Regions from separate parts of the Romboutsia sp. 1001713B170131_170501_G6 genome, predicted to be linked through region 1. Evidence: riboswitches for the same ligand, from Rfam matches in the RefSeq annotation. Region 1 holds a riboswitch; each other region holds the start of a gene.
The links. A riboswitch is a leader RNA that binds a small molecule or an ion and turns the genes downstream of it on or off. The one in region 1 is predicted to bind cobalamin.
Positions count from the first base shown of each region.

Region 2: linked by a shared signal. The riboswitch ahead of I4U89_RS14790 (cobyric acid synthase) and the one ahead of I4U89_RS03895 (energy-coupling factor ABC transporter permease) in region 1 are both predicted to bind cobalamin.
Region 3: linked by a shared signal. The riboswitch ahead of I4U89_RS11360 (BMP family lipoprotein) and the one ahead of I4U89_RS03895 (energy-coupling factor ABC transporter permease) in region 1 are both predicted to bind cobalamin.

Region 1 is NZ_JADPFC010000001.1:776,125-787,012, reverse strand. Features, by position in the region: gene I4U89_RS03925 (DUF1648 domain-containing protein) at 1-1, shown strand, start outside; gene I4U89_RS03920 (CPBP family intramembrane glutamic endopeptidase) at 168-1,064, shown strand; gene I4U89_RS15795 (hypothetical protein) at 1,130-1,261, opposite strand; gene I4U89_RS03915 (hypothetical protein) at 1,311-1,853, opposite strand; gene I4U89_RS03910 (ABC-2 transporter permease) at 1,864-2,505, opposite strand; gene I4U89_RS03905 (ABC transporter ATP-binding protein) at 2,507-3,334, opposite strand; gene I4U89_RS03900 (GntR family transcriptional regulator) at 3,336-3,710, opposite strand; cobalamin riboswitch at 3,908-4,086, shown strand; gene I4U89_RS03895 (energy-coupling factor ABC transporter permease) at 4,415-5,143, shown strand; gene I4U89_RS03890 (energy-coupling factor ABC transporter substrate-binding protein) at 5,127-5,426, shown strand; gene cbiQ (cobalt ECF transporter T component CbiQ) at 5,427-6,107, shown strand; gene I4U89_RS03880 (energy-coupling factor ABC transporter ATP-binding protein) at 6,117-6,929, shown strand; gene I4U89_RS03875 (hypothetical protein) at 6,993-7,460, opposite strand; gene I4U89_RS03870 (hypothetical protein) at 7,690-7,968, shown strand; gene yjeM (glutamate/gamma-aminobutyrate family transporter YjeM) at 8,035-9,567, opposite strand; gene I4U89_RS03860 (EFR1 family ferrodoxin) at 10,207-10,888, opposite strand, start outside.
Region 2 is NZ_JADPFC010000014.1:4,723-15,610, forward strand. Features, by position in the region: gene cobS (adenosylcobinamide-GDP ribazoletransferase) at 1-564, shown strand, start outside; gene I4U89_RS14785 (histidine phosphatase family protein) at 587-1,195, shown strand; cobalamin riboswitch at 1,200-1,374, shown strand; gene I4U89_RS14790 (cobyric acid synthase) at 1,770-3,317, shown strand; gene I4U89_RS14795 (cobyrinate a,c-diamide synthase) at 3,339-4,727, shown strand; gene cbiB (adenosylcobinamide-phosphate synthase CbiB) at 4,729-5,673, shown strand; gene I4U89_RS14805 (pyridoxal phosphate-dependent aminotransferase) at 5,682-6,752, shown strand; gene I4U89_RS14810 (GHMP family kinase ATP-binding protein) at 6,754-7,653, shown strand; gene I4U89_RS14815 (cobalt-precorrin-8 methylmutase) at 7,629-8,261, shown strand; gene cbiD (cobalt-precorrin-5B (C(1))-methyltransferase CbiD) at 8,270-9,418, shown strand; gene I4U89_RS14825 (cobalt-precorrin-7 (C(5))-methyltransferase) at 9,415-10,032, shown strand; gene I4U89_RS14830 (decarboxylating cobalt-precorrin-6B (C(15))-methyltransferase) at 10,029-10,589, shown strand; gene I4U89_RS14835 (cobalt-precorrin-4 methyltransferase) at 10,591-10,888, shown strand, end outside.
Region 3 is NZ_JADPFC010000005.1:4,158-15,045, reverse strand. Features, by position in the region: gene adhE (bifunctional acetaldehyde-CoA/alcohol dehydrogenase) at 1-412, opposite strand, end outside; gene I4U89_RS11390 (manganese-dependent inorganic pyrophosphatase) at 1,007-1,921, shown strand; gene I4U89_RS11385 (peptidylprolyl isomerase) at 2,200-2,724, opposite strand; gene I4U89_RS11380 (AAA family ATPase) at 2,863-3,456, opposite strand; gene I4U89_RS11375 (patatin-like phospholipase family protein) at 3,606-4,355, opposite strand; gene I4U89_RS11370 (M18 family aminopeptidase) at 4,372-5,670, opposite strand; gene I4U89_RS11365 (ATP-dependent helicase) at 5,910-8,132, opposite strand; gene I4U89_RS11360 (BMP family lipoprotein) at 8,422-9,444, opposite strand; cobalamin riboswitch at 9,932-10,112, opposite strand; gene I4U89_RS11355 (VWA domain-containing protein) at 10,249-10,888, opposite strand, start outside.

The DNA of each region.
Region 1 (10,888 bases):
GTAAATAGCTTTAAGGATATAATATATCCTTAAAGCCTTATCATAATTAACAGTTCACTAAAATAATTTATAAAATTAGCATAACTTAATCTAACCTACAATAAAATTTATATGCTATTATCACCTAGTAAAATTTATAAAATAATAATTATAAAGGGGTTTTTTAAATGAAAAAAGTAAATATATTCTTGTTAATAACATTTCTACTTACTTGGTCAATAACATTTATAATATTTAAAACAGGAGGCTTAATTGGATCTTTTGCATATATTGGTTTAATACTTTGTATGATGATGCCTTCTTTGTCTGTATTAATTACAACTCTAATCACAAAATCTAGTTTCAAAGAAATTTGGATAAAACCAAACTTTAAGAAAAATATAAAATACTACCTTATAGGATATTTCTCACCTGTAATTTTAATTATACTAGGTGCAGTTTTATACTTTATAATATTTCCATCTCATCTTGATTTAAGTATGAATACTGGTTTATCAAATCTTAAGCTTCAGTTACAATCACTAGGTCAAGTAGTTCCAAGTGACTCAGAGCTTAAATCTACTATGATTATCCAATTATTTGTCGGTATTTTATTATCACCTATATTAAACTTTATTCCTTGTCTTGGTGAAGAGTTAGGTTGGAGAGGATATTTACTACCTAAATTAGCAGAAAATAATAGTTATTTTAAATCTAGTTTAATATGTAGTATTATTTGGGGTATATGGCATGCTCCTATGATAGCTATGGGACACAATTACGGTACAGGATATATAGGTGCTCCATTTTTAGGAATATTTGCTATGATTTTATTTTGTATAGCAACTGGTTCTATATTTAATTATATAGCTATAAAAACCAAAAGCTGTATCCCAGCTATATTTGCTCATGGTAGTTTAAATGGTTTTGCATCAGCTAGTGTTATATTTTTAAATGTACCTTCTCCTAATATGTTTATAGGCCCCGTTCCTACTGGTATTATTGGGGGATTCTTCTTTATAGTAGTAGGTGTTATATGCTTATTAAAAACTAAAAAATTAGATATTCAAAAAGAAACTATTTAAAATTATATTAAATAAATTAATTAAGCTTATATATGTAAAAAATAGCTACCTAATAAAGGTAGCTATTAAATATTTTTATTTATGTATATTTTTAAAGCTTTTATTCCTAAAAATAATGCATATATAAGCATTATCCATAACACCAAACATATAATCATAGGTATAATACCAATAAGCATCATAGAAAAGTTATTCATAAAACACCATCCTTTTAAATACTTTTTATTAGTATAACCTACTCTTTTTTTAATACTCCTCTAAGAATAAAGTTTTACTTCCACCTTCACTTCCGCTTCCTATCATAAGTGAATTTTGTGAAGTTCTAAATTTATAAAAACTTACATTGTAGTTTATTATAGGATTTTTTATATTAAATACCTTTTCATCTAAACTAAGTCCCTTTGGTATCTTAAATACTATATCTTCACTTTCACCTGCTTCTATACCCATCTTATGATCTTCTTCAAACCAATCTTCTTCACGACCTACAATTCTTACATCACTTGGAGTTACTCCATTAAATTTTTCCATAAATTCTTCTGTATGATCAAATGAAAGCTCCATATCATACAGACTAGCTATATCTTTTGTGTTATTAGTTATCTTTATAGTTAATATATGGCTATATTTATCTTCTTTATAATTTTTAAATTCTATTTTTAGTCTTTCTTCAAAATCATCATCATAAGAGTAATCATTTATATCCTTAACATAAAATACACTAAATCCTATTAAAAGTATTATAGGTATTAATACTATAGTACTTGCCTTTATAAACTTTTTATTCATATTGTCCCCCTTAAAGTGCTACTTCTTTTTTATTGTATATTTTAGTAGATATATACATAGATACTATATAAATAACTACACAAACGCCACTTATAATAAGTAACTTAGGATCACTTATAATTAAATTTTCTTGTCCCTCTATATGTATATCAGCTCTTGGCTTTAGTGTTATATATAAGCTAGATACAAGTATAATACCCATTACTAAATTTATAGGTATATAAGATTTTTTGTATCCATATTTAAACATTATAGGAAATGATACAGATACTAGTATAAGTAATATATTTAAAATACTTAACATTGTTTGAGTGTACATTAAATCTATATAAAATATATGTTTTAATATTTTTGAATAAAAATAAGTAAATAATATAGATAATACTATAATTAATGTAGATACTATATACTTACTATACACTATATCTCCTTTATCTATTGGCATACTATTAAAAAAGTACTCACAATTATTAGCTTCATCTAAGTAAAAACTTCTGAATATAAATATATAGCTTAAAAACAATGGTATAGCTACACTAGATAATCCCATTAATATAGATGAAAATATAAAAAGTCCTGCTACTAACTTTATAATAGTTTTAGCATCTGTCATAAAACATGCCCTTAAATCTTTTTTTATAATGTTAATCATTTTAATCTCTCCCCATAAAATATATAATATCTTCTATCGTTGCTATACTTATATTGTTTGTCATATCATATCCATTTTCTATAAATAGGCCTTGACTATAATAATTATTATCTTCTCTTTTTATAAAATCTATATTACTATCATCTAATTCTTTTTTACTTCCCTTTATTACCTTGTAATTTTCTTTTATATATTCACTACTTTCGCTTAATACTAATTTCCCATTTTTTATAAGTGTTATATAATCTGCACATTGTTCTAAATCAGTTAATATATGTGTTGAAAATATAGCACATTTATCTCCACTTTCTAATTCTTCTTGAATTATATTTATCATTTCTTTTCTAAATATTGGATCAAGCCCACTACTTGGCTCATCAAGCACTAATAACTTAGCATTATGACTTAGCGCATTTGCTAGCATTAGCTTTATACTTTGCCCTTTTGATAAGTTTCTTATTTTAGTGTTTTTATCTATATTAAATTTCTCTAAGTAATTATTAAATTTATTATTATCAAAGTTTTTATAGAAACTTTTAACTATATTTTTAAAATCTTTAACCTTAAGATGTTCATAAAAATATAATTCATCATATACAAATCCTACTTCTTCTTTAAATTTTTTTAAGTTTTTTCTTATATCTTCTCCCATATAATATATATTTCCACTATCCACATTTAGTAAATTCATTATTAGTTTTATAATAGTAGTTTTTCCACTACCATTGTGACCCATAAGCCCCATAATATATCCCTTTTTTAATTCAAAAGATATATCTTCTAGCTTAAATTTACCAAAGTCTTTACTCACCTTTTCTAGTCTTAACATATTACTCCCCCTCGTATAGACTCTCTAATATTTCTATTAATTCACTTTTTGATAAACCCATCATTTTAGATAGATTTATAGATTCTTCTAATTTTTCTTCTATTTCTCTTATTTTAGCTTCATACACTAGTTCTTTATTAAAAGAAGATACATAACATCCTTTACCTGGTACGGTGTTTATAAGCCCTAGTTTTTCTAATTCTTCATAAGCTCTTTTAGTAGTTATAAAACTTATCCCTAAATCTTTAGCTAATGCTCTTATGGATGGTAGAGCTTTTCCTTCTTCTAAAGTACCATTTAATATGTTTTTCTTTATATGATTTACTATTTGCATATATATAGGTAGGTCAGAAGTATTTGAAATTATTATGTTCATTTTATCTCCTTTCTGTATAATATGTATATACTGTATATATACATATTATACAGTTAGTTTATACTTAGTCAATAAATTTTGAATAAATATTATTTTTTAATCTAGATGTTTTAAGGTTTAATTAAAATTTTTAATTTTTTTTGAAAAAAATAGAGGAATATAATAAAAGTTGTAGTATTATATAAACATGTGATAAATTAAAAATTTGTATTTTAGGTTTTTTTATAAAATTAATAGGGAAAGAGGTTAAATTCCTCTGCAGCCCCCGCTACTGTAAAGCTGATGAAACTTTCAAAAACCACTGTAATTTTTTACGGGAAGGGAAAGTAGTAAGATGAAGCTAAGCCAGGAGACCTGCCTATAATACTCAAATTATATTCTTCGGGGTGAAGGAAAATAATAAAAAATAATACCTTATTTTTAATAAACATAGGTATTAATTAAAAAGTTATTTTAATCCTAATCCAATGATTAGGATTTTTTAATTCGTAATGAACTCTATTTAATTTTAAATATGTAGTTTTAAATCACTTAATTTTAAGTGTCTTAACTATATATCTAATCAATTGATCTAATTTTAAATTATGAATAATATGAATTTTAAACACCAAGTTAAAACAAATCAAATTTCGTCTTTACCCATTATATACTTATCTTAATTTGTCACATAAAAATTTAATAAACTTTGAAAGTGAGGTATAAAGATGAATTTTTTACCACTATCGTTAGTAGCAGGTGTGCTACTTATCATTTTAAACCCAGTAAGTGCTAGTGCTATGCATATTATGGAGGGTTATTTACCCGCAAAATGGTCTATACTTTGGACAATAGTATTTATTCCATTTTTCATATATGGGTTAAAATCTATTAATACCATAGTAAAACAAGATCCTAAAAAGAAGGTTTTATTAGCCTTAGCAGGGGCTTTTGTATTTGTGTTATCAGCACTAAAAATACCGTCTTTAACAGGTAGTTGTTCACATCCTACAGGAGTAGGACTTGGTGCAATATTATTTGGACCAGCTGTTATGGCAGTAATAGGAACAATAGCTTTATTATTCCAAGCATTATTACTTGCACATGGAGGATTAACTACTTTAGGTGCTAATGCATTTTCAATGGCAATAGTTGGACCAATAGTATCCTATTTAATATTTAAATTTTGCAGAAAAAGAAATGTAAGTATTGGTATGAGTGTATTTTTAGCAGCAGCCTTAGGCGATTTGGCTACATATACAATAACAGCAACTCAATTGGCACTAGCCTTCCCTGACCCTAGTGGAGGAGTTATGATGTCTTTAGTTAAGTTTTTAGGAGTATTTTTCACGACTCAAATACCAATAGCTATAGCAGAAGGATTATTAACTACTTTAGTATATAACTTAATAACACAAAATGAAGAAGGAGTTGAAATTAATGAGTACAAATTCTAAAACTAAAAACAAACTTAGAAATAAAAATTTAATATTATTAGCTTTAACCATAATACTTATAATAACTCCTTTATTATTAAATTCATCAGCTGAATATGGTGGTGCTGATGGAGAGGCAGAGGGCCTAATAACAGAGATAAATCCGGATTATAAACCTTGGTTTAGTAGCTTATACGAGCCACCTAGTGGAGAAATAGAGAGCTTACTATTCTCTACACAAGCAGCTATAGGAGCTGGATTTATAGGCTACTATCTAGGAAGAAAAAAAGGTGAAAAAAAATAAATGCTTGAAATTGACAAGTGTGCATATACAAATGCTTTAAGAAATACTAATCCTATGGTTAAATTAATTATTAGCTTTATAGCTTTAACTCTTTCTGTAATTACAAACAATGTAATACTCCATTTGTTGATAATGTTGATAGTAAGTATTTTAATCATTTTTCTAGCAAAAGTTAATATTAAACTATATATAAAATGTTTAAAGATACCTATATATTTTTTAATTATAGGAACTATACTTAATATGATTAATATATCCTTAGAAAATCAAAGCTTTATATTTAATATCAAAGTTTTTAACTTATATATAGGAATAACTTTATTTTCAATTGAAAGCTCTCTATATATATTACTAAGGGCTATAAGTTCAGTTATATCTATTTATTTTTTAATACTTACTACACCATTTAATCAATTAATAATTATATTAAAAAAATTACATATCCCAGATACATTAGTAGAACTTATGGTTTTGACATATAGATTCATATTCATATTTTTAGAAGAAATAAAGGATATTTATAAATCTCAAGAATTAAGATTTGGTTATATAAATCTAAAAAATTCTTATAACTCAACTGCTCTACTTATAAAAATCTTATTCTTTAGAATGATGAGAAAATATGAAGATATGAGTATAACCTTAGATATGAAGTTGTATGATGGGAAATTTCATATATAGGAGAATATCATGTTTAAGGTAAATAATTTAACATACAAATATGAAAAAGAAAATAAAGCAATAAACAATATAAGTCTAGATTTTTCAAAAGGAAATATGATCGGGATAATTGGAGCTAATGGTTCTGGTAAGTCTACTTTGTTTATGAATCTAGTAGGTATATTAAAGCCTTCTGAAGGAAATATATTTTATAATAATAAAGAGCTTTCTTATAAAAAGAAAGATTTGTACAATTTAAGAAAAGAAGTAGGTATAGTATTTCAAGATCCAGATAAGCAAATATTTTATTCAAGAGTATATGATGATGTTGCTTTTTCACTAAGAAATATAGGTGTACCCGAAGATAGAATAAAGGAAAAAGTAAAAAATGCATTAAAATTAGTCAATGCTTTAGATCTAATAGATAAACCAGTACACTTTTTAAGTTATGGTCAGAAAAAAAGAGTAGCTATAGCTTCTGTTATAGCTATGGAAAATAAAGTGGTTCTTTTAGATGAACCAACAGCAGGACTTGACCCTAAAAGCACAAAAGCTATAGTAAATATTTTAAAAAATTTATGCGATAAGGGAATTAAAGTAGTTATTTCAAGTCATGATATGGATTTAATATATGAGATTTGTGATTATATATATGTTTTAAATAAAGGTAGTATTGTTATTGAAGGTAATTGTATGGAAGTTTTTAAAGAAGCTGAAACTATTGAAAAAGTAGGATTAAATATTCCTTGGCTTGTAAAAGTTCATAAGAATATGAATTTGCCTCTATTTAAAAAGGAAATAGATTTATATAATTACTTTAATCAATATGTAAACAATAGCTAACCTTTATTGTTATAAAATAATAAAAATGCTAGATAAGGTATATTACTCTATCTAGCATTTTTATTATTTTATATTTTTTTCTATGGTATTTACTATATACTCCTTATTAAAAGTAAAGTACTTAACTAGCCCATCATAAAACATATAAGAAATATTTAACATACCTTGGATATTTTCTAAGCTTTTATCAAACTCTTCTTTGCTTAAGTATCCAACTATATAACTTATAAGCTTTTCAACTAAGCTATTAGCAATTATAGCCACATCTTTATTGTCTTTAAGTTCTAATTGAACATAAGGTATTAGACTTGTGTAAGTAGCTATCTCGCCTACTTCTCTTTCATCACAATTTTTTATATTTTCTTTTGTTTCTTTTTTTAATTCTTCATCCATTGGTATAAAATTTACTAAATCACATATAACACTACAAACATAGTTATTTAAATTTGCTTCACTATCTTTAGTCATCCTTTTGAAAATATTTTTATCAGAATCATTTAATATGTAATTGTTTAAATCTACTAATTTCATATTTGCCTCCATAAATTTATTATAATAAGTTTATCATACACAATTGTTATTTATTTTACAAGTTTTACAAAGCCATCGTCAAAATGGACAAATCAAACTTTTTATTATTAAAACATAAGTTAATAATAACTATTTTTAATTTGTTTAAGTATATAATTTAATGTTTTATAGATTATTTTTTTATCTTTTGTCAATAATCTAATTATAATATATTCTTAGGAGGAATTATATGGATGACTATATAAATTATCTAGAAAAAAACTTAAATTTATATGACTATACATTAATAAAAACTACTAATACTAAAGCTGTAATTATTAAAACATATTTTAAATATACTAAATGTATATATATAAGTTATATTGATGATTTTATAGAAATAAGAATAGATAAAATATTTGATTTTTATACTGTTGGCAATAACATAGAAAGACTTATAATACCTAAAAAAACATTTAATAGTTTAGATGATTCTCTAAATTATATACAAAAAAATATAGCTAATTAAGTTAGACTTAAATAGCTATATTTTAAAGTTTCAAACATGAAATTTATTTTAATTATCAGTTATATTCTAGCTTGCTTTTTTTGTATTATTTTTGCTTAAATGATTCTTTTCATATCTATTATATAACAAGAATGCTATAAAGCCAAATAATGTTGGTCCTAATATCATCATTATTGTATCAAATGGTTTTCCATCTATTGCTGGTTGTACTATAGAGAATAAGTTAGCAAATCCAACCATTATTCCTATTATCCAAGCAGCAGTTGTTGCTGCACCTTTAGTCTTATAAGCTACGAATGCCTTATCAACTTCACCATTTAATTGCTTTTTCTTGAAAGCTGGGAAAGCTGATGATAAGAATAAGTATGGTATAGTCATAGCTACGTTAGTCATAAGAACTAATATATTGAAGAAGTCAGCTGCACCTTTACCACCAAATGCTACTACTAATATTATAACTATTACTATTATAGCTTGAACTTTCATAGCGTTTACTGGCATACCATTTTTCATCTCAGCAAACTTACCTGGCCATATTTCTTTAGGTGAACCAGATATTAAAGTTTTAAGTGGAGAATATGTTAATGTGAAGAATGCACCCATAAATGCTAAGAACATTGATAAACCAACGAATCTAGCTGTCCAAGCACCCATTTGCATAGCTACAGCATCAGTAGTTCCCATAGCATGTCCTAATTGGTATCCTAAGTTTTGCATTAAAACATATGCAACGTTACCCATGTGAACACTCTTGTCTGATAATATATCAGCCCAGTTAGTGAACATACCACATGCAAATATACCAACAGCATATCCTACAGATATAACTATAGCAGATATTGCAAGTCCTTTAGGGAATGTTTTCTCAGCATTTTCAGTTTGGTCAACTAATCCTCCTAAAACTTCAAGTCCTCCAAATGCAAATATTGCAAATGTAACAAATGATAATACCATTAATGGACTTTGGTAAGCAGGGTTAGGAGAAGTTAAAAATGCATCTGCAAAACTATTTACTGGTTGAGCTAATTCTCCACCATTAAATATAACTACAGCTAATGCTCCAACTAATAATACTATGTTTAATAAAGCAACAAATGTACCACCTATAGAAGTAACCTTTGTTATCTTTTCAACACCCTTACTTGCTACTACTGTAACAAATACTATCCATAAAGCACCAAGTATTCCTATAGTTTGAGTTGAACTTAATCCAAATAAACTCCAACTTTGAGTTAAATCTGCTCCAAATATAGCATTCGAAAACGGTATCCATATACCTGAAGATACGTTAACCATCCATATTATATAAGAAGCATACCACATGAATGTTCCTATGAATGCATACTTAGGTCCTACAGATTTTTCCATCCATGAATACATACCACCACTTTCATTTTTGAAAGATGATCCGTATTCTGCCATCATGAATGCATAAGGTATGAAGAATACTAATGCACTTAGTATATACCAAGGTATAGCTCCATATCCCATTAAGTAGTATGATCTTGGCATGTTAGCAAAACCAAACACTGATGTAAATATCATTAATATTAATGACATTAAAGTAAGTTTCTTTGCACTACTTGTGTTGTTTCCCATTTTTGCACCTCATAATATTTATTTTTGATTATTCCTTTTGTAATTTCATCTGTATTACTTAAGGGATGATAAAATTATAACATTTGACAAGCTATTTCGACAATACTCTACAATGTTTTTACAATATTTTCTATATTCTCACTTATTTTATTTTTCTAAAAATTAACTTTTTCTAATTTTATATTTTCATTATTATATAATTTTTTCTTTATATAAGTACTTGCCTTTTTGAAGTTAACATATGTTTATACTACATTTTTCAATATATTTACCTTGTTTTCACACTAGTATTTTCAAATCATTTAAGCATTTAATTCATTAATTATCTTTAATATTTTTCACATTTTGATTTTTTTGAATAATTGATTAAATTTTATTCAAACGAAAGACTAATAAGAAGATTTTAAAAAAATAATTTTTCTTTTATTTTTATTATTATGATTACTGTATCCCTGCATTGACAAACTTTTAACTATAAATTTGCAATTGTTTTCTTCTTTAAAAATATAAAGTTCAATTTAAAATTACTCAATATTTTTATTATATATTAAACCAATGGCAATAATTAAAAGATTCAAAGTATAAGTACTATATACAAAAAGATATAGAAGCTTTTTACTAGCTTATATATCTTTTATTTTATATATATTGGTTTATGTTGTATTGTTTAAAGTTTTGTTTTTTGTATAAAATAGCATTAGTAGGACATTTATGTATACACTTTAAACATCCTATGCACTGATTTTTAAATGTTAATTGATTATTATTCATAGATATATTATTAGTAGGACAATTTTTCTCACATATATTGCATCCTATACACTTATCTTTATCTAAAGAAAATTTCTTTTTAGGAAATTTTTTAGTATACATTAAAAATATATCATAAACTATTTTACTGCTAAATACCTTTTTACTATAGTTTATAGTTTTTAAATCTTCTTCTAAAAACTTATTTACTATAGCCTCTACTTTTGGTTTTGAATTATCTATACTTTGTTTTATATCTTCTTCACTGTCTCTTTTAAAGAATGCTACATAGTAATTATTTGGCATAGAAATAGCTTCATCTACTAACACTTCAAATCCTTTTTCACTAACTACTTTACCAAGGTATTTTCTTCCTTGTTTGTCTTCTTTATCTGCGAGTGTTGAATATATTATACATTTTTTGTTTGTATCTTTTATATTTTTTATCCAGTCTATTAAAATATCAGGTATCATATCAGCATGTATTGGTCCACCAAATATATAAAAATCATACTCTCGATCTAATTTACTATACTTTTGTATATCTATAAGATCTATACTTATATTTCTC
Region 2 (10,888 bases), on a different contig from region 1:
TTAGGTTCTGTTATATTGACAGGGGGATTACATATTGATGGACTAGGAGATACATTTGATGCTATATATAGTTATAGGGATAAGGAAAAAATGCTAGAAATAATGAAAGATTCAAGACTTGGGACAAATTCATTATTAGCTATAGTATTTTTAATTTTACTTAAGATAGGCTTTATATATAGCTTAATAAACAATAATTTAATGTGGACTGTAATATTTATGCCTGTTATAGGTAGACTTGGAGTAATAAGATTAACTTACAAAACTGTTTCACCAAGAGAAAAAGGAATGGGAAACTTATTTATAGGTAAGGCTACTACATCAATGTTTTTAACTGCTATATTATATACAATGGCATTAATTATAATAGTAGCTAAGTTTATATTTAAATCATCAATAACATTACCTATACTGGTATCTATAATAGTTGTTATTTTATTTAATCAATTATTCAAAAATCATATATACAAAAAAATTGATGGAGTTACAGGAGATATATTAGGGTGTAGTATAGAACTTGGAGAAGTTATATATTTACTTTACATATATCTTATAATAGGGTAACCTTAAAAGAGGTGATACTATAATGACTAAATTAATTTTAGTAAGACATGCATTGACTATAGATAATCAAAGTAAAAGATTATCAGGTCATATAGACAGTGTAGTTAGTGAATTTGGAATTAAGCAAATAGAGAAATTAACCAAATATTTAGATGGTATACATATAGATAAGATATACACAACAACATCTTCAAGAACAAAAGATACTGTAAGAGATGTTGCAAAGAAAAAAGGGATAGAAATAATAGAAAAAGAAACATTGAAAGAAATTAGTTTTGGGGATTTTGAGGGGATTACTTTTGATGACATAAAAAAGAATTATCCAGAAGAATTTAACTCTATGATAGAAAAAGGATATGAGTATAGATATCCAAATGGTGAAAGTCTTATTGACTCATTTATAAGAGTATCAAATGAGATTAAAGAAATCATAAGTATGGATAAAGACAAAACAATACTTATATGTTCTCATGGTGGAACTATAAGGAATATAATAAGTTATTTAATATCAGGAAGCCACAAATACCATTGGAATTTTAAAATAGATAATGCATCAGTAAGTATTCTAGAAGTAGAAGATGGATTTGCAGTCATAGATAGCCTAAATAACACAAATTTTATAAATAATTAAAATCAAATAGTATATTAACTTAGGTTCTACAAGATTAATAGGGAAAAAGGTTAGAAGCCTTTGCAGCCCCCGCTACTGTAATATTGACGAAACTACAATTTGCCACTGTCCTTTGGATGGGAAGGAGTAGGAGTAGGATGAAATTGAGCCAGGATACCTGCCTAAATTAATTAATTATAAAATCTCCGGGGTGAGGGATTTTTATTCAGATAAAATATAGCTATCGCTTTTAAAGTATGTACCTATAGGCAAACATCAGAGTATATGCATATTAGTAGATAAATTATACTTTATTAAAACTTAAATTATAAAAAATTTATTATGAAATCTACATATTAATCATAAATATTTTAAGTATATTTTAGATTATTACAATAGGATTTAGTATGATATAGTTTAAGCATATAATGAAGATTAAATAGTTATATTTTATTACATGCTATATTGTTTAATATGTTACAACACATATGAGACAGGTATATATCATTAGCATTAGAATAAAAGCCTTAACTCTTAAGAGTTAAGGCTTTTTTGATTATAAGGAAATCAAATTAAGTGATATAAGGAGAATCTTATGGGAAAAAAGATAATGTTACAAGGTACAGCATCAAATGTTGGTAAAAGTATATTAACAGCTGGTTTATGTAGGATTTTCAAACAAGATGGATATAGTGTGGCACCATTTAAATCTCAGAATATGGCGTTAAACTCTTTTATAACAAAAGAAGGTTTAGAAATGGGAAGAGCACAAGTATTTCAGGCAGAAGCTTGTGGAATAGAACCAATTGCTGATATGAATCCAATACTTCTAAAACCATCAGGCAATCATAGATGTCAAGTTATAGTAAGAGGAAAAGTTAAAGATGATATATCATCATCAGAATACCATGATTATAAACCAATACTTGCTAAAGAACTAAAAACTATATTTAATCAATTTAGTGAGAACTATGATGTGGTTGTTATGGAGGGGGCAGGTAGTACAGCAGAAATAAACTTAAGGGAACATGATATTGCTAACATGGGTATGGCAGAGATCGCAGATGCTCCTGTAATAATAGTGGGGGATATCGATAGAGGTGGAGTTTTCGCATCACTAGCAGGTACGATGCTTTTATTAAGTGAAGAGGAAAGAAAAAGAGTTAAAGGTGTAATAATAAATAAATTTAGAGGAAGAAAAGAGCTTTTATATGATGGCATAAAAATGCTTGAAGAAATAATAAAGGTTCCTGTTCTAGGAGTAGTGCCTTATAGTGATATAAAAATAGAAGATGAAGACAGTGTAACAACTAGATTTAAAACTAAAATGAAAAAAAGTGATATACATATAGAAATAATTAGAACGCCCCATATGTCTAATTTCACAGATTTTAATATATTTGAGACTCAAGAAGATGTAAGTATTAGATATGTAGATCATGGAGAGGCTCTTTCAAATCCAGATATGATAATACTTCCTGGAAGTAAAAGTACTATAGATGACCTTAAGTATATAAGAGAAAGTGGTCTAGAGGAGCAAATAAAAGATTTACATAAAAAAGGAAAGTTAGTATTTGGGATATGTGGTGGATATCAAATGTTAGGGAAGAAATTAAAAGACCCATATCATGTAGAAGGACAAATTGAAGAAATAAATGGGATAGGACTTTTAGATATAGAAACTACATTTGAAAAAGAAAAAACAACTACACAAGTGGATGCCACTATATGTAAACATTTAAATGGATATATGTCAAATCTATCAGGAATGAAAGTAAAAGGTTATGAAATTCATATGGGGATAAGTGATATAGGCAAAGAGGTAGAGCATTTAAATATAATAAATAATAAACTAGGAGAAGATGTTAATTATTTAGAAGGTAGTGTAAATAAAGAAGGTAATGTAGTAGGAACTTATTTACATGGAATATTTGATGAGATAGATTTTACTAGAGCTTTATTAAATAATATCAGAGAAGAAAAATGTCTTGAAAGAATAGATACTAAAGTAACTTCTTTTGAAGCTTTTAAGCAAAAGGAATATGATAGATTGGCTGATTTACTAAGAGAACATTTAGATATAGAGAAGATATATAAAATAATGGAAGAACATGAAGAAGAAATACAAATGATACAAAAATAAAATGATGGTTAGGTGAAATATATGAAAAAAATCTTAATCGCAGGAACTAATAGTGGAGTAGGAAAAACAACAATATCTTTAGGTATAATGCAAGCACTTACAAAAAGAAGTATGAAAGTTCAACCATATAAAGTTGGACCTGATTATATAGATCCATCATACCATACATTTATAACAGGTAGAGATTCAAGAAATCTAGATTCATATATGTTAGATGATGAAAAAATTAAGTATGTATTTAATTCTGCATCTAAAGATGCAGATATATCAGTGATTGAAGGTGTTATGGGTCTTTATGATGGAATAGGAATCGATTTAGATAATTGTACAAGCTCTCATACATCGAAGATACTAAAAGCACCAGTTATACTAGTTATAAATGGAAGAGCCATGGCAGCATCTAGTGCAGCTATGGTACTTGGATACAAGGAACTTGATAAAGATGTAAATATAAAAGGTGTAATAGTAAATAACGTAAAAACTAAGACTCACTACGAAATAATTAAAAAAGCAATTGAAACATATTGTGGGATAGAGGTCTTAGGATACTTCCCACCTAATGATGAATTTTCATTGGAGTCAAGACACTTGGGTTTAGTTCCAAGCGTAGAAATTGATTCACTAAAAAATAAATTTAGTAATTTAGCAGATGAAATAGAAAAATATATAAATATAGATAGAATAATAGAAATTGCTGAAACAGAAGAAGTTAGTAGCAGTTTTAATTTAAAAGATTTTATAAAGGAAAATAAGATTGAAGATAAAACAATAGCTATAGCTTATGATAAAGCATTTAATTTTTACTACAAAGAAAATATAGAATTATTAAAAGAACTAGGGCTAAATATAAAATACTTTAGTCCACTAGAAGATGAAAAAGTACCACAATCAGATTACATATATATAGGTGGAGGATTTCCAGAAATATTTGCAAAAGAAATAGAATCAAATAAAAGTATGAGAAGTTCTATAAAAGAAGCTCATACAAATAAAATTCCTATATATGCTGAATGTGGTGGGCTCATGTATCTAGGGGAAAAACTAATAGACCAAAATAATAGTGAATACGATATGGTAGGAATATTTAGTGGAGTTAGCAAGATGACAAAATCATTAAAGAGATTTGGATATTGTTATGGAGAGTCTAAAATAGATACAATTTTATCTAAAAAAGGTGAGGTTATAAAAGGACATGAATTCCACCATTCTATATTTGAAACTAATGAGGAATGTGCTTATACAATGAGAAAAGAAAGAGACAAGAAAGTAGTGGATGAATGGGAAGGTGGATATAGCAAAGATAAAACTTTAGCAACATATTTACATACTCATTTTTACAATAACTTAGATTGTATAAAAAATTTCTTAAATAGTGGATGTAAAGACTATTTAGAAAGAGGAAACAATTAATATGAATATATTATCTATTTATATAGGATACATAATAGATTTAATAGTAGGAGATCCATATTCATTTCCTCACCCGGTTAGATATATTGGTAAATTAATAAAGAAAACTGAAAGTATAATAAGAAAAAAAGCTAAGAGTGATAAAGATTTAAAAATAGGCGGATTTTTCTTATGGCTTATAGTAGTAGGTATAACGTATTTAGTTACGTATTTAATAATAAAAATAAGTAGCTTTATACCAGGAGGTTTTTTAGTAGCAAATTCAATATTAATATATACAACGTTAGCTACTAAATGTTTAAAAGATGAGGCAGTCAAAATATACAATGTATTAAAAACAGGAGACATAGAAAGGGCAAGAATACAAGTATCTTATATAGTAGGAAGAGACACTACTCAACTAAATGAAGGTGAGATAATTAGGGCCACTGTGGAAACTGTTGCTGAAAATACTGTAGATGGAATAATTGCGCCTATGTTTTATGCATTTATAGGAGGAGCTCCTCTTGCTATGGCATATAAAGCAGTCAATACTTTAGACTCAACAGTAGGATATAAAAATGATAAGTATAAAGACTTAGGATTTGCATCAGCTAAGATTGACGATATAGCTAACTTTATACCAGCTAGGATATCTGTATTACTTATGTCTATAGGAAGCTTATTAGTAGGTCATAACTGTAAAGAAGCTTTAAAAATAGGTATAAGAGATAGAAAAAATCACAAAAGTCCAAACTGTGCTTATGCTGAGGGTGCTGTTGCAGGGGCTTTAGGAGTACAGTTAGGTGGTACGAATGTTTATTTTGGAAAAGCTGTCTATAAGCCTACAATAGGAGATAAACATAGAGAAATAGAAGTAGAAGATATAGTTAGAACAAATAAAATAATGTATGCTTCATCTATAACTTCAATGATTGTATTTACAATAATATTTATATTACTATAGGGGGATTTATGAAAGATTTAGGACATGGAGCTAATGTAGAGCAAATAGCAAAAACTTATAATATAGACCCAAAAGAAATAATAGATTTTAGTTCTAATGTAAATCCAGAGGTCATAAAGGATTTAGACAAGTATATACTAGAAGGATTAAAAGAAAGTAGAAGTTATCCAGATATAAATTACACCAATTTAAGAAAAAATATAGGTGATTATCTAAATATTAAAAGTGAATATATAATACCTGGAAATGGTGCTACAGAATTAATCTATTTATTAATGAAAGTTATAGGTAAAAGGCTGGCGATATTAAATCCTACATTCTCAGAATATAGAAGAAGTGCAAAATTAAATGGATTAGAAGTTATAGATTTAAATCTAAATGAAGAAAATCAATTTTTAATAGATATAGATGTAATTAAAAATAATTTAGATAAGTTTGATAGCTTATTTATATGTAATCCTAATAACCCAAATGGTAAGGCTCAGGAGTTAAATGAGTTACTAAACATATTGAAACAAAATAATAAACTTTTAATAGTTGATGAAACCTTTATGGAATTTGCGGGAAATGAAGAAAATTATAGTTTAGTAAAAAACATAAAAAACTATGATAATTTATTTATAATCAAAGCGGCAACTAAATTCTTTGGAATGCCTGGACTAAGATTGGGATATGGGATTACGAGTAATAAAGATATAATAAATAAAATTTATCATTATAAAGAACCTTGGACTATAAATGCATTTGCAGATACTTTATCTAAGTATATATTTAAGGATAAAGAGTACATAGAAAATAGTAAAAGTTATTATATCCAAGAGCGAGAGTATATGTTAAAAGAGTTAAGAAGTATAGAAAATATATCAGTTTATGATACTGATACAAATTTTCTATTAATTAAACTGAACAATAGAAGGGCAAATGAAATAAAAGTCGAATTATTAAGAAGAAGCAAAATTCTTATCAGAGATGCATCGAATTTTATCGGATTAGATGATAGATATATAAGAGTTGCAATTAAATCTCATGATGATAATAAAACGCTTATAGAGAACATGAAAAACTTATTAGGTGATTAGCATGAAATATTATGGATTTTGTCCAGCATCATGTGGAGAATTTGTACAAGGTATGGTAGATGGAGAAGAATATCTTAGTTCATATGCTATAGATATGTATTCAGTAGCAATGGTTGAAGAAAAGCTAGGAGAAGTAAGTGTAGGGCCTAGTAAATCTAGAAAAGCTATAGAAGCTGTTTTTGAAAAATTTAACTTGCCTATCAAAGATAGTAAAAATATTTCTTTAAGTATAAAAAGTGATATACCAATAGGTAAAGGTATGGCTAGTTCAACAGCAGATATAGGAGCTACTATAGTAGCTACTCTAGATTTGATAGGAAAAAATTTAACTAGTGAAGAAATATCTAAGCTTGCATCTACTATAGAACCAACAGATTCTACATACATAGAAAGTAATTGTATATTTAATCCACTTAGTGGAGAAATAGTAAAAAATCTAGGAAGTATAAAGGATTGTAGAGTAGTAATCTTAGAGCCTAACAAGACACTAGATACTATAAAAATAAGAAGTAACCCAAACTATAGAAATATAAAACTAAAAAATCAAGATATTATAAAAGAATCATTTTATCTTTTAGAAGAAGGTATAAAAAATAATGATTTAAGTAGTGTTGGAAAAGCATGTACTTTAAGTGCTTTAGCTAATGAAAATATAGACCCAAAAGAAGGGTTAAAAGATATAATAAATATTTCTCAAAATTATGGTGCCTATGGTGTAAACATCGCTCATAGTGGAACTGTAATAGGTATTATCATAGACAATTATATGAATGATAATAAACTCATAGATATTTTAAAAACAAATAAAATACATAAAACATACAATAAAATTTATACTCTAGATATTATAGACGGAGGAATTAGGAGGGAACTACCATGGAATATATCAAAAATCCTATGATGATAGAAGAAAAAAGTTTCATAATGATACAAGAAATAATAGATGAAATAAGACCAGGATATGAGTACAAAAATGAAGTAGAAGAAAAAATAATAAAGCGTTGTATACATACAACAGCAGACTTTGAATATTTAGATATATTAAAAATATCAGATACAGCAGTAGAAAATATAGTAGATGCTTTAAAAAATAATGCAACTATATATACAGATACTAATATGGCTTTAAGTGGAATAAATAAAAGAAGATTAGAGGCATTAGGTTGTAAATATAGATGCTTAGTGGCAGAAGAAGAAACTGCAAAACTAGCTAAGGAAAAAGGAATAACTCGTTCGATGGCAGCTGTTGAGATAGCAGCAAAGGATTCAGGAAGAAAAATATTTGTGCTTGGAAATGCGCCAACAGCTTTATATAAAGTAATGGAAATGAGAGATGCAAAAGAACTTGAAGTAGATGCTGTAATAGGTGTTCCAGTTGGATTTGTTGGAGCAGCAGAGTCAAAAGATGAATTAGAAAAAACAGATATACCATACATCATATCAAAAGGAAGAAAAGGTGGAAGTAACTTAGCAGCAGCTATAGTTAATGCTATTTTATACACTATGTAGGTAATATTATGGAAGAGTATGTATATATAGAAGGTAAAAAGTATAGAAGAGGATACACAACAGGTTCTTGTGCTACAGGAGCATCAAAAGCTGCAACATACATGCTATTAACTAAAAAGAGTATAGATACTGTAAATATAGATACTCCAAAAGGCATACCATTGACATTGAATGTATTTAATATAGATATTAATGATGATTACGTCGAATGTTCTATAGAAAAAGATGGTGGAGATGATATTGATGCTACACATACTATGCATATTCACGCTAGAGCTGAAATCATCAATAGAGAAGATGATGAAGATATAGTTGTGTGTGGAGGAGTAGGTATTGGAGTAGTAACTAAAAAAGGATTGAGTGTTGAGGTCGGAAAGCCAGCAATTAATCCAACTCCTATGAAAATGATACATAGTGAGTTAAGAAAAGTAGTTGGTGAAGATATAAGTAAAGTTATAGGTAAAAATAAATCTTTAAAGATTACCATATTTGCACCAAAAGGAGAAGATGTAGCAAAAAAGACATTTAATCCAAGGCTTGGAATAGTTGGAGGTATATCTATCATAGGAACTACAGGCATAGTAGAACCTATGAGTGATGAAGGATGGAAAAAATCTTTGTCTATAGAACTACAAATGAAAAGAGAACAAGGATTAGATAAGATAATTCTAGTACCAGGAAATCATGGAGAACAGTTCATAAGAGAAAATTTGGGATTAGATATGAAATATGTAATAAGAACTAGTAATTTTATAGGATATATGCTAAAAGAAGCCCAGAGAATGGGTTATAAGAAAATACTTATGGCAGGTCATATAGGAAAATTTATAAAAATATCAGCTGGTATATTTAACACACATAGTAAAGTAGCTGATGCGAGAAGTGAAATATTAGTATCTAATCTAGCATTAATGAAAGCTCCATATGAATTTTTAGAAAAGATAAGTGAGTGTCTTACTGCTGAAGAAGCCGTTGAACTTATAAATAATAGTGAGTACAAAAGCTTTTACAATTTGGTAAGTAACAAATGTAAGCATAAAATTAAACAATATCTATGTGATGATGATATGGACGTAGAGGTTATTATGTTTTCTATGGACAAGACATTACTAGGTAAATCAGATAATACAGATAATCTAGTGGAGGTATTTAGATGATAAATGTCATAGGGTTAGGGCCAGGGAATACTGATTATATAACTAGATTAGGTGAGAAATTAATTAAAAACTCTGATGTTGTAATTGGAGGAAGAAGGAATTTAGAATCGATAAAAGATTTTGAAGGAGAAAAGATAGAGTTAGCATCAAATTTAAAAGAGATAGTGGATTATATAAATAATAATAAAGATAAACAAATATCTGTTATAGCATCAGGTGATCCATTGATGTATGGAATAGGAAGATATCTTTCTAAAAATATAGACACTAATAAATTAAATATAGTATCAGGAATTAGTTCGCTTCAATATATATTTTCAAAAATATATGTTGATATGAACGACCTATATATAACTAGTAGCCATGGAAAAGTACCAGACTTTGATTATGTACTTTCTCACAAGAAGGTATGTATGGTTACTGATAAAATAATTGGTCCTAAAGAAATATGTAAAGAAATAATAAAAAGAAATCTAGATAAAACAGTTGTAGTAGGAGAAAATTTATCCTATGAAAATGAAAGAATTACAATAGGAAAACCAGAAGAAATTTTAAAAGTAGAAAACTTTGATATGTGCGTAGTTGTAATACTAGAAGGTGGAGATTGCATATGAAAAACAGTGAGTTTATAACAGGAAAAGTTCCTATAACAAAAGAAGAAGTTAGAGCAGTATCTATAATGAAACTAGACTTAGTAAATGCTAAAAGATTTATAGATGTAGGAGCAGGAACAGGCAGTGTAAGTATAGAAGCCGCACACCATTATCCAAATCTAGAAGTTATTTCTATAGAAAGAAATGATGATGCTATAGACTTAATAAATAAAAATGTAGATAAGTTTGGATTAGATAATGTAGAAGTAATTAAAGCATATGCACCAGTAGAGATAGACGGAAAAGCTGATGCTATATTCTTAGGTGGAACAGGTAATAAACTAGAAGAAATAATAACTTGGTCTAAGGATACGCTAGTAGAAGGTGGAAGACTGGTAGCAAACTTTATAATAGTAGATACATTTAATGAAACTTTAAGATTATTAAGAGAGTATGGATTTGAAAATATAGATGTTTCAGTTTTAAATGTAGCTAAGCTAGAGAAATTAGGAAGAGGAGAATATTTTAAACCTCTAAATCCAATCTATATAATATCTTGTGAGAAGGGGAGAGACTAATATGTTAAACAAAATACATTTCGTAGGAGCAGGACCAGGAGATAAAGAATTAATAACTTTAAAAGGATATAAGCTTTTAAGTAATGCAGATGTAGTAATATATGCAGGTTCATTAGTTAATCCAGAACTTTTAGAATACTGTAAAGAAGGTTGTGAGATACATAATAGTGCTCATATGGATTTACATCAAATTATAGAAGTAATGGAAAAGGGCGCTAGAGAAGGAAAATCTGTAGTAAGACTACAAACAGGAGACTTCTCTATATATGGATCAATAAGAGAACAAGTTGAAGAATTAT
Region 3 (10,888 bases), on a different contig from region 1:
ATTTAAACATTGTTGTTGAAGTTGGATTAGTAACAGGTGTAACACCTGCTATAACTCCTATTGGTTCTGCAACCATCATGTAGTTTTCTTCATCATTTTCTTCTACTACACCAACAGTTTTTGTATATTTTATACTATTATAAACATATTCTGTAGCGAATATATTTTTAGTTACTTTATCTTCAAATATTCCTCTTTCAGTTTCTTCTACTGCCATTTGTGCAAGTTCTATATGCTTATCAAGACCAGCCTTAGCCATAGCTTTTACAATCTTATCTACTGCTTCTTGGTCTAATTTTAACATTTCCTCTTTAGCTTTATTTCCTTTTGTTACTAAATCGTTTATCATACTTTCTACAGTCAGTTCTTGCTTTTCTTTTACATTTTTAACTTTTTTTAAATCTTTAGTCATTATGTTTTCCCCCCAGGCAATTTATATAAAACTGTGTTAGTTATTTAACAAACTATCTATAATTAGATAATACATTACATAAATAAAACTGTCAATATTTTTTGTTAAATTTTTATCTTTACCATCATATGAAAACGTTTTTATTTTTTATTTCAATTTTCTATGTCTTTTTTTATAAAGTTAAATTTATTTTAAAATCTTACTTTAAGTATTTATAATTTACTTTTCTCAAATAGTTAATTTTTAATCAAACTATTTATTTATTTTCACTTTTTCTATTATATAAAATATTACTATCATAATTTCTAATTTACTTATTTTAATATTCTTCCAATCTACCATATATGTTTACTGTAATACTCTGATTGTTATCACTACTATTAAAATTGGCCATAATATAATATACTTTTTTAAATTTTTTATTTTTTGAACAATTTTTTTAGTTATTTTGATATAATATCTTTGTCATTAACAAATATATTTATAAAGTACATTAAGCATTAGTACTATTAGTTATAGATATAGTGTTTTATTCTCTTATATAGAGGTTTATTTTTTTAATTAATACATAATTTTGTGAAAGGAGTTTTTTGTATGACATTACTAGTTTTCGGGCATAAAAATCCAGATACAGATTCTATATGCTCTTCAATTTCGTTAGCTTACCTAAAAAATCAATTAGGTGAAGAAGCTACTGCTTATGCTTTAGGGGAGGTAAGAAAAGAAGCTCAATATGCTTTAAATCACTTCAACGTTGAAGCTCCTCAAATATTAAATACAGATGATTTAACTGATAAAAATGTAGTTTTAGTTGATCACAATGAATATGCTCAAAGTGCAGACGGTATAGAAAAAGCTAATATAGTAGAAATAATTGACCATCATAAGATAGGTGGTATAACTACAGATGTACCTATATCATTTAGAGTAATGCCTGTTGGATGTACTTGTACTATAGTTTACAACATGTTTAAAGAAAATAATGTTGAGGTTCCAAAACATATAGCTGGACTTTTATTATCTGCTATATTATCAGATACATTATTATTCAAATCTCCAACTACTACAGAAAAAGATAAGTTAGCTTGTGAGGAGTTAAGTAAAATAGCTGATGTTGATATGGAAAGCTATGCTATGGATATGTTTAAAGCTGGTACTTCATTAGATGAATACAGCATAGAAGAAATAGTTAATATGGACTTTAAAGAATTTGATATGAGTGGAAAAAGAGTTGGTATAGGTCAAGTATTCACTTTAGATATAGATTCTATATTTGCTAAAAAAGATGAGTTCTTATCTTATATAAACTCTACTGACTACGATATGTTAGTTCTTGCTATAACTGACATAATAAAAGAAGGTTCTTACTTAATATACAAAGCTGAAGATAAAGTAATATCTGAAGCATTTAATGTTGAAGCTCATCAAGGAGTATTTGCTGAGGGTGTTGTTTCTAGAAAGAAACAATTAGTTCCAAATTTAACTTCTGCTATTAAGAATAATTTATAATAATATAAAAAAGTATTTATAATGATTTTATAATCTTTTATAAATACTTTTTTATTTACTACAATATATTTAATATATAGAAAAAGGAGCTATCTTTAATGTAGATTAGCTCCTTTTTCATATGTTATAAATTTAAATAGTCTACTTATAAATAATGTAGATTAATAATATGGTTTAATTTTTGTGTTTTGTGTGTTTTGGTCAGGATTAGACCTTATAATATTTTAAAATAATTTAGTTAGATTGTAAATAGTTATTTTTTACCTTTTGGAATCTAACTAGCACTTTTCAACATCTGAATAATCTTTTCCAAATGTTTCTACTGTTACATTCTTCATAACTTGAGGAGTCTTAGGCTTATCAGCTCTATCTGTCGCAGTTGTAGCTATTTCATTAACAACGTCCATTCCTTCTATTACTCTACCAAATGCAGCATATTGTCCATCTAAATGTGGAGAGTTTTTATGCATTATGAAAAATTGTGATCCAGCTGAGTTTGGAGCCATAGTTCTAGCCATAGATAATACTCCAGCTTCATGCTTTAAGTTATTAGTGAATCCATTTCCTCTGAATTCTCCCTTTATAGAGTATCCTGGTCCACCCATTCCATTTCCATTAGGGCATCCACCTTGTATCATAAACCCTTCTATTACTCTATGGAATCCTACTCCGTTGTAGAATCCTTGATTTACTAATGTTACAAAGTTTTTAACTGTGTTAGGAGCTATATTTGGATATAATTCAGCTACTATTTTCTTTCCATTTTCCATTTCTATAGTTACTATTGGGTTTTTAGTTTCCATTATTTTAATTCCTTTCTTCTTATCTTTATGTATTTTCTATTTATTATTATATACTAACTTTGAAATAATTCTCTACATATTTGAATTATAAAATAATTATTTTTGTATAAGTAAAATAAGCTACTATATAATAGTAGCTTATTTTTCCTCTCCATCTAACTGTGGAGTATCTTGATATTTTATATCTAATAACTCTAATATTTGCTTAGATCTTTCTTTTGTAGATCCTTTAACTTCTATGAAGTTTACATTCTCAGCTTTTAAGAAACTTAATATAGCTTCATCTATTTTAAGAGCGATTTCTTCATCTTGCCATCTTACACCATCTTGTACATATCCAAACTCTCTTGGCACATATATTATAGTGTCATAGTTTTGTATATCTTCTATTGCTAGACAGTATAAATCTTTAAGTATTTGTATTTCTTTTTTACTTCTTTCCTTATTCCCTAACATAAATCTTCCATATATGTAAGGTACGAAAGTAGCATAGTCTGTTAGAGCGTAATCAAATGTTGATAACTCATCTTCTATTCTCTTTTGCCCTAAGTATATTCCGTATTGTTCAGATATAGTCTCTATCATACCCTTATCTTTTAGATAATCCGTTGAGTATTCTAAAGCATATCCTACATTTAATCCTGCTATTTTCATTTCAACGTATAGGTGTTGTATTAATGTAGTTTTACCACATCTAGGCCCACCTAAAACTGCTATTCTCTTAGTTGCCATTATTTATATCAACTCCATAATTTATATTCTTTTTAAGGAACTTTTATATTATACTAATATTTAGCAGTTTATTCAATGTTTTTGATACAATTCTATATATTTACATAGAAATGTTCATATTTTAATATTTACTTATTATAAGAAATTTTTTATATGTGCATAGAAAAATTTTTTCCTATTTCATATCCTTCATTGTATATTTTTTTACAAAATTCTTTTTCAAATCTTAATGTAGCATTTTTTTCAAAAGGTTTTTTAGGCTTTATTATAAAAATATTGTCTTCACCAAATTTATCGCTTATTTCTGCAGGTAGTTCATATTCTGTATGTGTATCTATTATTATTATTTTATCTAAATCTTGTTCTACTAATGGCTGTATTAATGTATTATTAACTAATCCTCCATCAAGATTAAATCCATCATATAATCCTTCACTTACATCTTTCATAAACTGCTGTCCTAGTGGTAAAGTTGCTTTTGGGTTACATGGTAATAAAGAACTATACTTAACACTTTCTAAAGCTTTAGACTTATCTACATTTTTTATGTTTATTACATTTTCATTTAGATTTTTATTTTTTATTTCTATATAATTAACATAAAAGTCTATTTTAGCTTCTTTGCTTGCTTCTAAAGTTTTTAGTCCTTCTATCACATAAGAATTATCCACAGTATTATCTATTATTTTGATATCGTTTGCAGGGTTTATTTCTATATTTGTCCACATATCCTCTAACTTTTCAACATTTCCTGTGAATATATAATATCCATTAATTGCTCCTATAGATGTTCCCGACATTGCACTAAAGTCTAACCCTCTGTCATAAAGAGCCTTTATAACTCCTGCTTGATAAGCTCCTTTAGCTCCTCCTCCAGAAAGGCATAATCCTATTTTCATCTGTCTCATCTCCTATTTATATTTCATAAAATTTATTAAATGTCTTATATATACTATAATGATCTTTTACACTTCCTAATTCTCTTATAGAGTGCATTGCAAGTATTGGTGAACCTACATCAACAGATGGTATATCTATATGTGTTGATGAAATTGGCCCTATAGTACTTCCTCCTCTTTCATCTGATCTATTTACAAATTCTTGATACTTAACATTAGCCTCTTTGCATATAGCTTTGTATATAGACATCGATTGGGCATCACTTGTATATGCTTGATTTGCATTTATCTTTATAACTGGTCCTTTGCCCATTACTGGTTTGTTTGTTGGGTCATGCTTTTCTCCTAAGTTTGGATGCACTGCATGTGCTAAATCAGCTGATATAATAAATGAAGAATATAATGCTGTAAAGAATTCTTCTCTTGATTTACCTAAAGATATACATATTCTTTCTAGTATGTTTAATAACATATTAGAGTCTGCACCTTGTTTAGTAGAGCTTCCTACTTCTTCATTATCAAATGCAGCTACTACATTTACGCCATTTTTACCATTAGCATTTATAAGTGCATGTAAACTAGCATGTACCATTGACAAATTATCTAATCTACTTGTTGATATAAACTCCTCATTAGGACCCATTAAAGAACCTTTTTCATATTCATATAAGAATAAATCAAAGTCTACTATCTCTTCTTTATTTATTTCTAGTGACTTACTTATTTCATTTAATAAGAAGTTATCTTTTTCCAAACTTTCATTTATAAGACCTACTAAAGGTAACATATCCTTTTGCTTATTTAGTGCATATCCATCATTTACCCCTTTATTTAAATGAATAGCTGCATTTGGTATTATACATATTGGTTTATTTATATTTACCATTTTTTCTACTGGCTTTAATATACTTTCTCCATTTAATACAACTCTTCCAGCTATGGCTAAAGGTCTATCTAACCAAGTATTTAATATTGGTCCCCCATAGCATTCAGTATTTAATTTTAAGTATGTACCTTCAGAACACATTTCAGCATTTGGCTTTATTCTAAATGTAGGTGAATCAGTATGAGAACCTATTATTCTAAATCCTTCTTTTTCTATGTTATTAGAGTTAACCTCAAAGGCTATTATTGCAGAAGAATTTTTTGTTACATAATACTTCCCATTTGCCTCTATGTTCCATATATCATCTAATTTTAATTCTTTAAAGTTATTATCCTCTAAAAGCTTTATAGATGTTTCTACTGCTTGAAATGATGTTGGACTTTTATAAATAAAATCTATTAAATCTTTAGCAAATCTCTTTTGTTCCATTTTGTAGCCTCCCTAGTAAATGTAAATTTGTGTATTTCTACATTATAAATATATTATAATACTAATTTTACCAATCTTAAACAGAGTATTTTAATCTTTAAAGTAAAGATTTACTATATTTACATTTATCATTAGCTTAGTGAGTTCTAATGTATTATATAGTTAACCTTAAGTTTTCTAGCTGTATATTATTTACATAAAAATAAAGGATATATAAATATACCCTTTATTTTTATTTACTATAATACATCTAATGTTGTGTATTCTTTATTTATTTTTTTAATTCCTTGTTCTTTAAATGCTATTGTAACATCAGAACCCATCATACCAACAACAGTTCCTTCTCCAAATTTTGGATGATGTACTTTTGCTCCTAGCTTTATATCGTCTATATCAGTTTCTTTTTTAGTATCTTTTATAGTTGCATTTACTTTTTTGGCAACTGTAGACTTATTCATATTGTTCATATATTTTTGTTTATACTTATCTAATACATTGTAATTAGCCTTTGAATAAGTTAATTCTTTTTCTACTTTGTTAAGTTTCTCGATACATTGTTCTGGTAATTCTTCCATAAATCTAGATGCTATTGATGGGTTGGTCTTTCCATATAAAGTTCTTCTTTGAGTTAATGTCATATAAAGAACTTCTTTTGCTCTTGTTATACCAACATAGCAAAGTCTTCTTTCTTCTTCTATATCTGAATCACTCATTGACCTTACTGCTCTAGATATTGGGAATAATCCTTCTTCCATACCAATTAAGAATACCACAGGAAACTCTAATCCTTTTGATGTGTGTATAGTCATTAATGATACTTTTTCTATCTCTTCATCTTCACTAGATTCAGATGAAAGTGCAACACCTGTTAAGAATGTTTGTAAATCTTTTTCTTCGCTACTTTGCTCAAATTCTAATGCTATAGATATAAACTCTTTTAGGTTATCGATTCTATCTTGAGCTTCTTCACTTTTGTCCTTAGATAGCTCATCTATATACCCTGTAGTCTCTAATACTTTTTCTATAAGCTTACTTACAGGATATACTTCTTTTATGGTTCTAAGAGTTCCTATTGTATCGACAAATCCATTTATGCTATTTTTAGCCTTAGTTGATATATCTGAATTTGTATCTATGTCTATTAGTACAGAGTACATACTCTCTTGCTTTAAACTAGCTCTATCTTCTATTTTTTCTATAGTTCTAAGACCTATACCTCTTCTAGGTACGTTTATTATTCTTTTTAAAGATATATCATCTTGAGGGTTTTGTATAACCTTTAAGTATGCTAGTAAATCTTTTATTTCTTTTCTTTCATAGAATTTTGTTCCACCATATATGTTATATGGTATTTGACTTCTATTAAGTGCATCCTCTACTGGACGAGCTTGAGCATTTGCTCTATAAAGTACAGCAAAATCTTTATAAGTTCTACCTTGCTCTCTTGCTATTTTAGCTATCATATCTGCAACGAAATCAGACTCACTTATTTCATTTTCAGATAGTTGTATCTTTATTAGTTCTCCTTCTTTTTTCTCACTCCAAAGTTTCTTTCTTTTTCTTTCTATATTATTAGATATAACAGTGTTTGCTGCGTCTAGTATAACCTGAGTAGATCTATAGTTTTGTTCTAGCTTAACAACATGAACATCATCGTAGTCTCTTTCAAACTCAAGTATATTTCTTATATCAGCACCTCTCCATCCATATATACTTTGGTCATCATCTCCAACAACACATATATTTTGATGTTCTCTTGCTAATAATTTTATTAATTCATATTGAGCTTTACTTGTATCTTGATACTCATCTACCATTATATATTTAAATCTGCTTCTATAAAATTCTAAAACTTCTTCTTCAGATTTTAAAAGTTCTACTGTCTTATATATTAAATCATCAAAATCTAGGGCACTATTTCTTTTTAAACGATCTTGATATAGTGCATATACATCTGCAATCTTACTCATTCTATTATCGTGTCTATGCATATCTTTAAATTGTGCTGGGCTATACAGCTTATCTTTAGCCCCTGATATTGTACTTATTATTACTTTAGGTTCAAATACTTTATCACTTAAATTTAATTCTTTTAAACAGTCCTTTACTAAGGTAACTTGGTCAGCACTATCATATATAACAAAACTTCTATTGTATCCGATTCTATTTATATCTTTTCTTAGTATACGTACACAGCAAGAGTGGAAAGTACTTATCCACATTTCCTTTGTATCCGTTCCTAAAGTTTCTTCTACTCTCTCTCTCATTTCATTAGCAGCTTTATTTGTAAATGTTATTGCTAATATATTTGGTGCTTGTACACCTTTATCTTCTATAAGATGTGCTATTCTTGTTGTTAAAACTCTAGTCTTCCCTGACCCAGCTCCAGCTAGTATAAGTACCGGTCCTTCTGTTTTTTCTACAGCTTCTCTCTGGGCAGGATTTAATGTATCTAAATTCATAATTTTCCTCCTGTCGCTATTCCTATAACTATATTTTAATCTATAATAAATATTTATTCAAACTTTAAATCAATCCTATATTTTGATAATCTCCATAATCTAATCATTCTAAAATAGATATTATAAAAATATAATTTATTTATTAAGTGAACTTATACTATATCATACTTTATATTATCCTTGTATTTTATTTAAAATAAATAGGCTATCTAAAAATAATAATTCTTACAAATTATGCTTTCTTAAGTTGCAAGTTATTATTTTAAATAGCCATTTTATATCTTATGTATTATTTTACTTCTAATTTTCCTTCTATTATATCTTCTGCTTTTTTATTAACATAATCAATTATTTCTTTAGGTACATTCTTACCAGTACTTGGTGCTATTCCAACTGCCTCTTCTTTTAATCCATAAACTACGGCTTTCCCACCTTCTAATTTTCCTTCTTTTATCTTTGATATTGTATCAAAAACACCAATATCAACTCTTTTCATAGCTGAAGTTATTACATTGTCAGGAGCTAGATTATTTTGGTCCATGTCTACTCCTATAGCATATTTATCTTTTTCTTTAGCTGACTCTATTGCACCAGTTCCAACACCACCTGCAGCTGAAAATATTACATCTACTTTATTATTATACATTTGATTAGCTATAGATTTACCTAAGCTAGCATCATCAAAGGAATTTGCATATTGAGATAAATACTCTGCATCTTTATTTTCCGATTTTACTCCAGCTTTAAATCCCTCTTCAAATCTAGTTATATTTGGTATTTCCATACCACCTATAAATCCAACTTTATTAGTTTCGCTCATCTTAGCTGCTATTATGCCTACTAAATATGCCGCTTCTCTTTCATCAAAAGTCATACATATCATATTGTCTGGTATTTCTTGTCCTTCTTCTTCATAATTATGATCAATTATTACAAACTTTCTATCTGGATAAAGCTTTGCTGCATTTAACATTGGTTCTGCTGTTGTATACCCCACACCTATAATTACATCACGTTCTTGGTCTATAAAGGTTTCTATATTAGGTGCATAATCTGCATCTTGGTTGGATTCTAAGTATGAGCCATCTATGCCTAGTTCTGATTTTGCTTTTTCTAGTCCTTCTAATGATGATTGATTAAAGCTTTGGTCATTAGCCCCTCCTTCTCCAAGCACTATTCCTACAGAAAACTTTTCTTCACCACCTTTAGAATTTTTATCCTCTTCTTTTGAATCATTGCTACACCCAACCATACCTAGTGACATGATTCCCACTATTATTGTAGATATTAATCTCTTCTTTAACTTTAACATATACTAAATCTCCCCCTGATAAATTATGTTTACATTTAAATTGTATTATATGTCTTTACACATGTAAACTATTTATGTTAAATAAAAAATTCACTTCACTTATGATTCATGTGTTTTTTTAAATATTTATTATATTTTCATACCAATTAATGTATTTTATCAGTGTGAATTATCGACAGCTTTATCCTTAATATCAAATTATTATATATAAAAAATAAGCCCTTAAATATAATAAGGGCTTTTTAAGCATAAAGCTTTAGATATAAAATTTATATTAAATTTAGGCTTAAGGCAAATTAATTTTTAAGACTTATACATTATAAATCTCTTTTAAATGCATACTATATCATACATCTTAATCTTATATACTTTTTTTATATAAAACTTTAGATTTTTTACAATTAAAAAGCCTAATCCATAGGGATTAGACTTTATCTACATAAATAACTATATAAGTAGCTTAAAGACATTCTCCATCCCCGAAGAAATCACTTAATATTATTAGGCAGGTCTCCTGACTTAGCTTCATTTTACTCTTTCTCCTTCCCGTAATCTAATATTACAGTGGTTATAGAAATTTCATCAGCATTACAGTAGCGGGGGCTGTAGAGGATTTTAACCTCTTTCCCTATTAATCTTCTTTTAAGAACCTATAATATATATTTTTTTCTATATTACATTATATTCGTTATATATTTTTATATTCCTTTTATTTTTTTAAATTTTTTCTTATTATTAACTTATTTAATCTTGTCTATATATAATTATATTCTATACGTACTTTTATATTCACTTTTATTTTATTTAATTTCTTATTATCTTCTTTAAATACATGGAAACCACATCAGAGAATCTTTGAATGTCTTTAGTATATATAAAGTCCTTACCATATATGATTTTTTCTATTTCTAAATCTATTTCATTTCCTGTAAATACTCCTAGCACCATTATTCCCTTTTGCCTAGCTTTTCTTACTTCTGATGCAGTATCCTTTGCTCCAACCATACCTTTGTAAGACATTTCTCCTCTTATACTTCTTTCTCTATCTTTGCCTATCTTTACATCATTTGGCCTTCCATCACTTAATACAATTAATATTTTATTTTCTTCTTCTCTTTCTAATAAACCTTCACAAATAGATTTTATAGCTAGTCCATCTCTATTATTACCAGCACAAAAATATTCAAATATATTCTCGTTATTGGTTATTTTATCTTCATAATCTCTAAATCTTTTTAGTATAGTGTAATCCATAAGACTTGAAAACCCCATAACTCTATTTGGTATACCAACTTTAGTTAAGGCTGTTGATATTATATATGCTTGTATAGCTACATTAGCTTGGTTCCTAGTTTGAGACCCACTAGAATCTAAAAGTATATCTATTACATATCTACCCTTTTCATTTTCAATATCTTTATAGAAAATTTTGTTATTATTACTT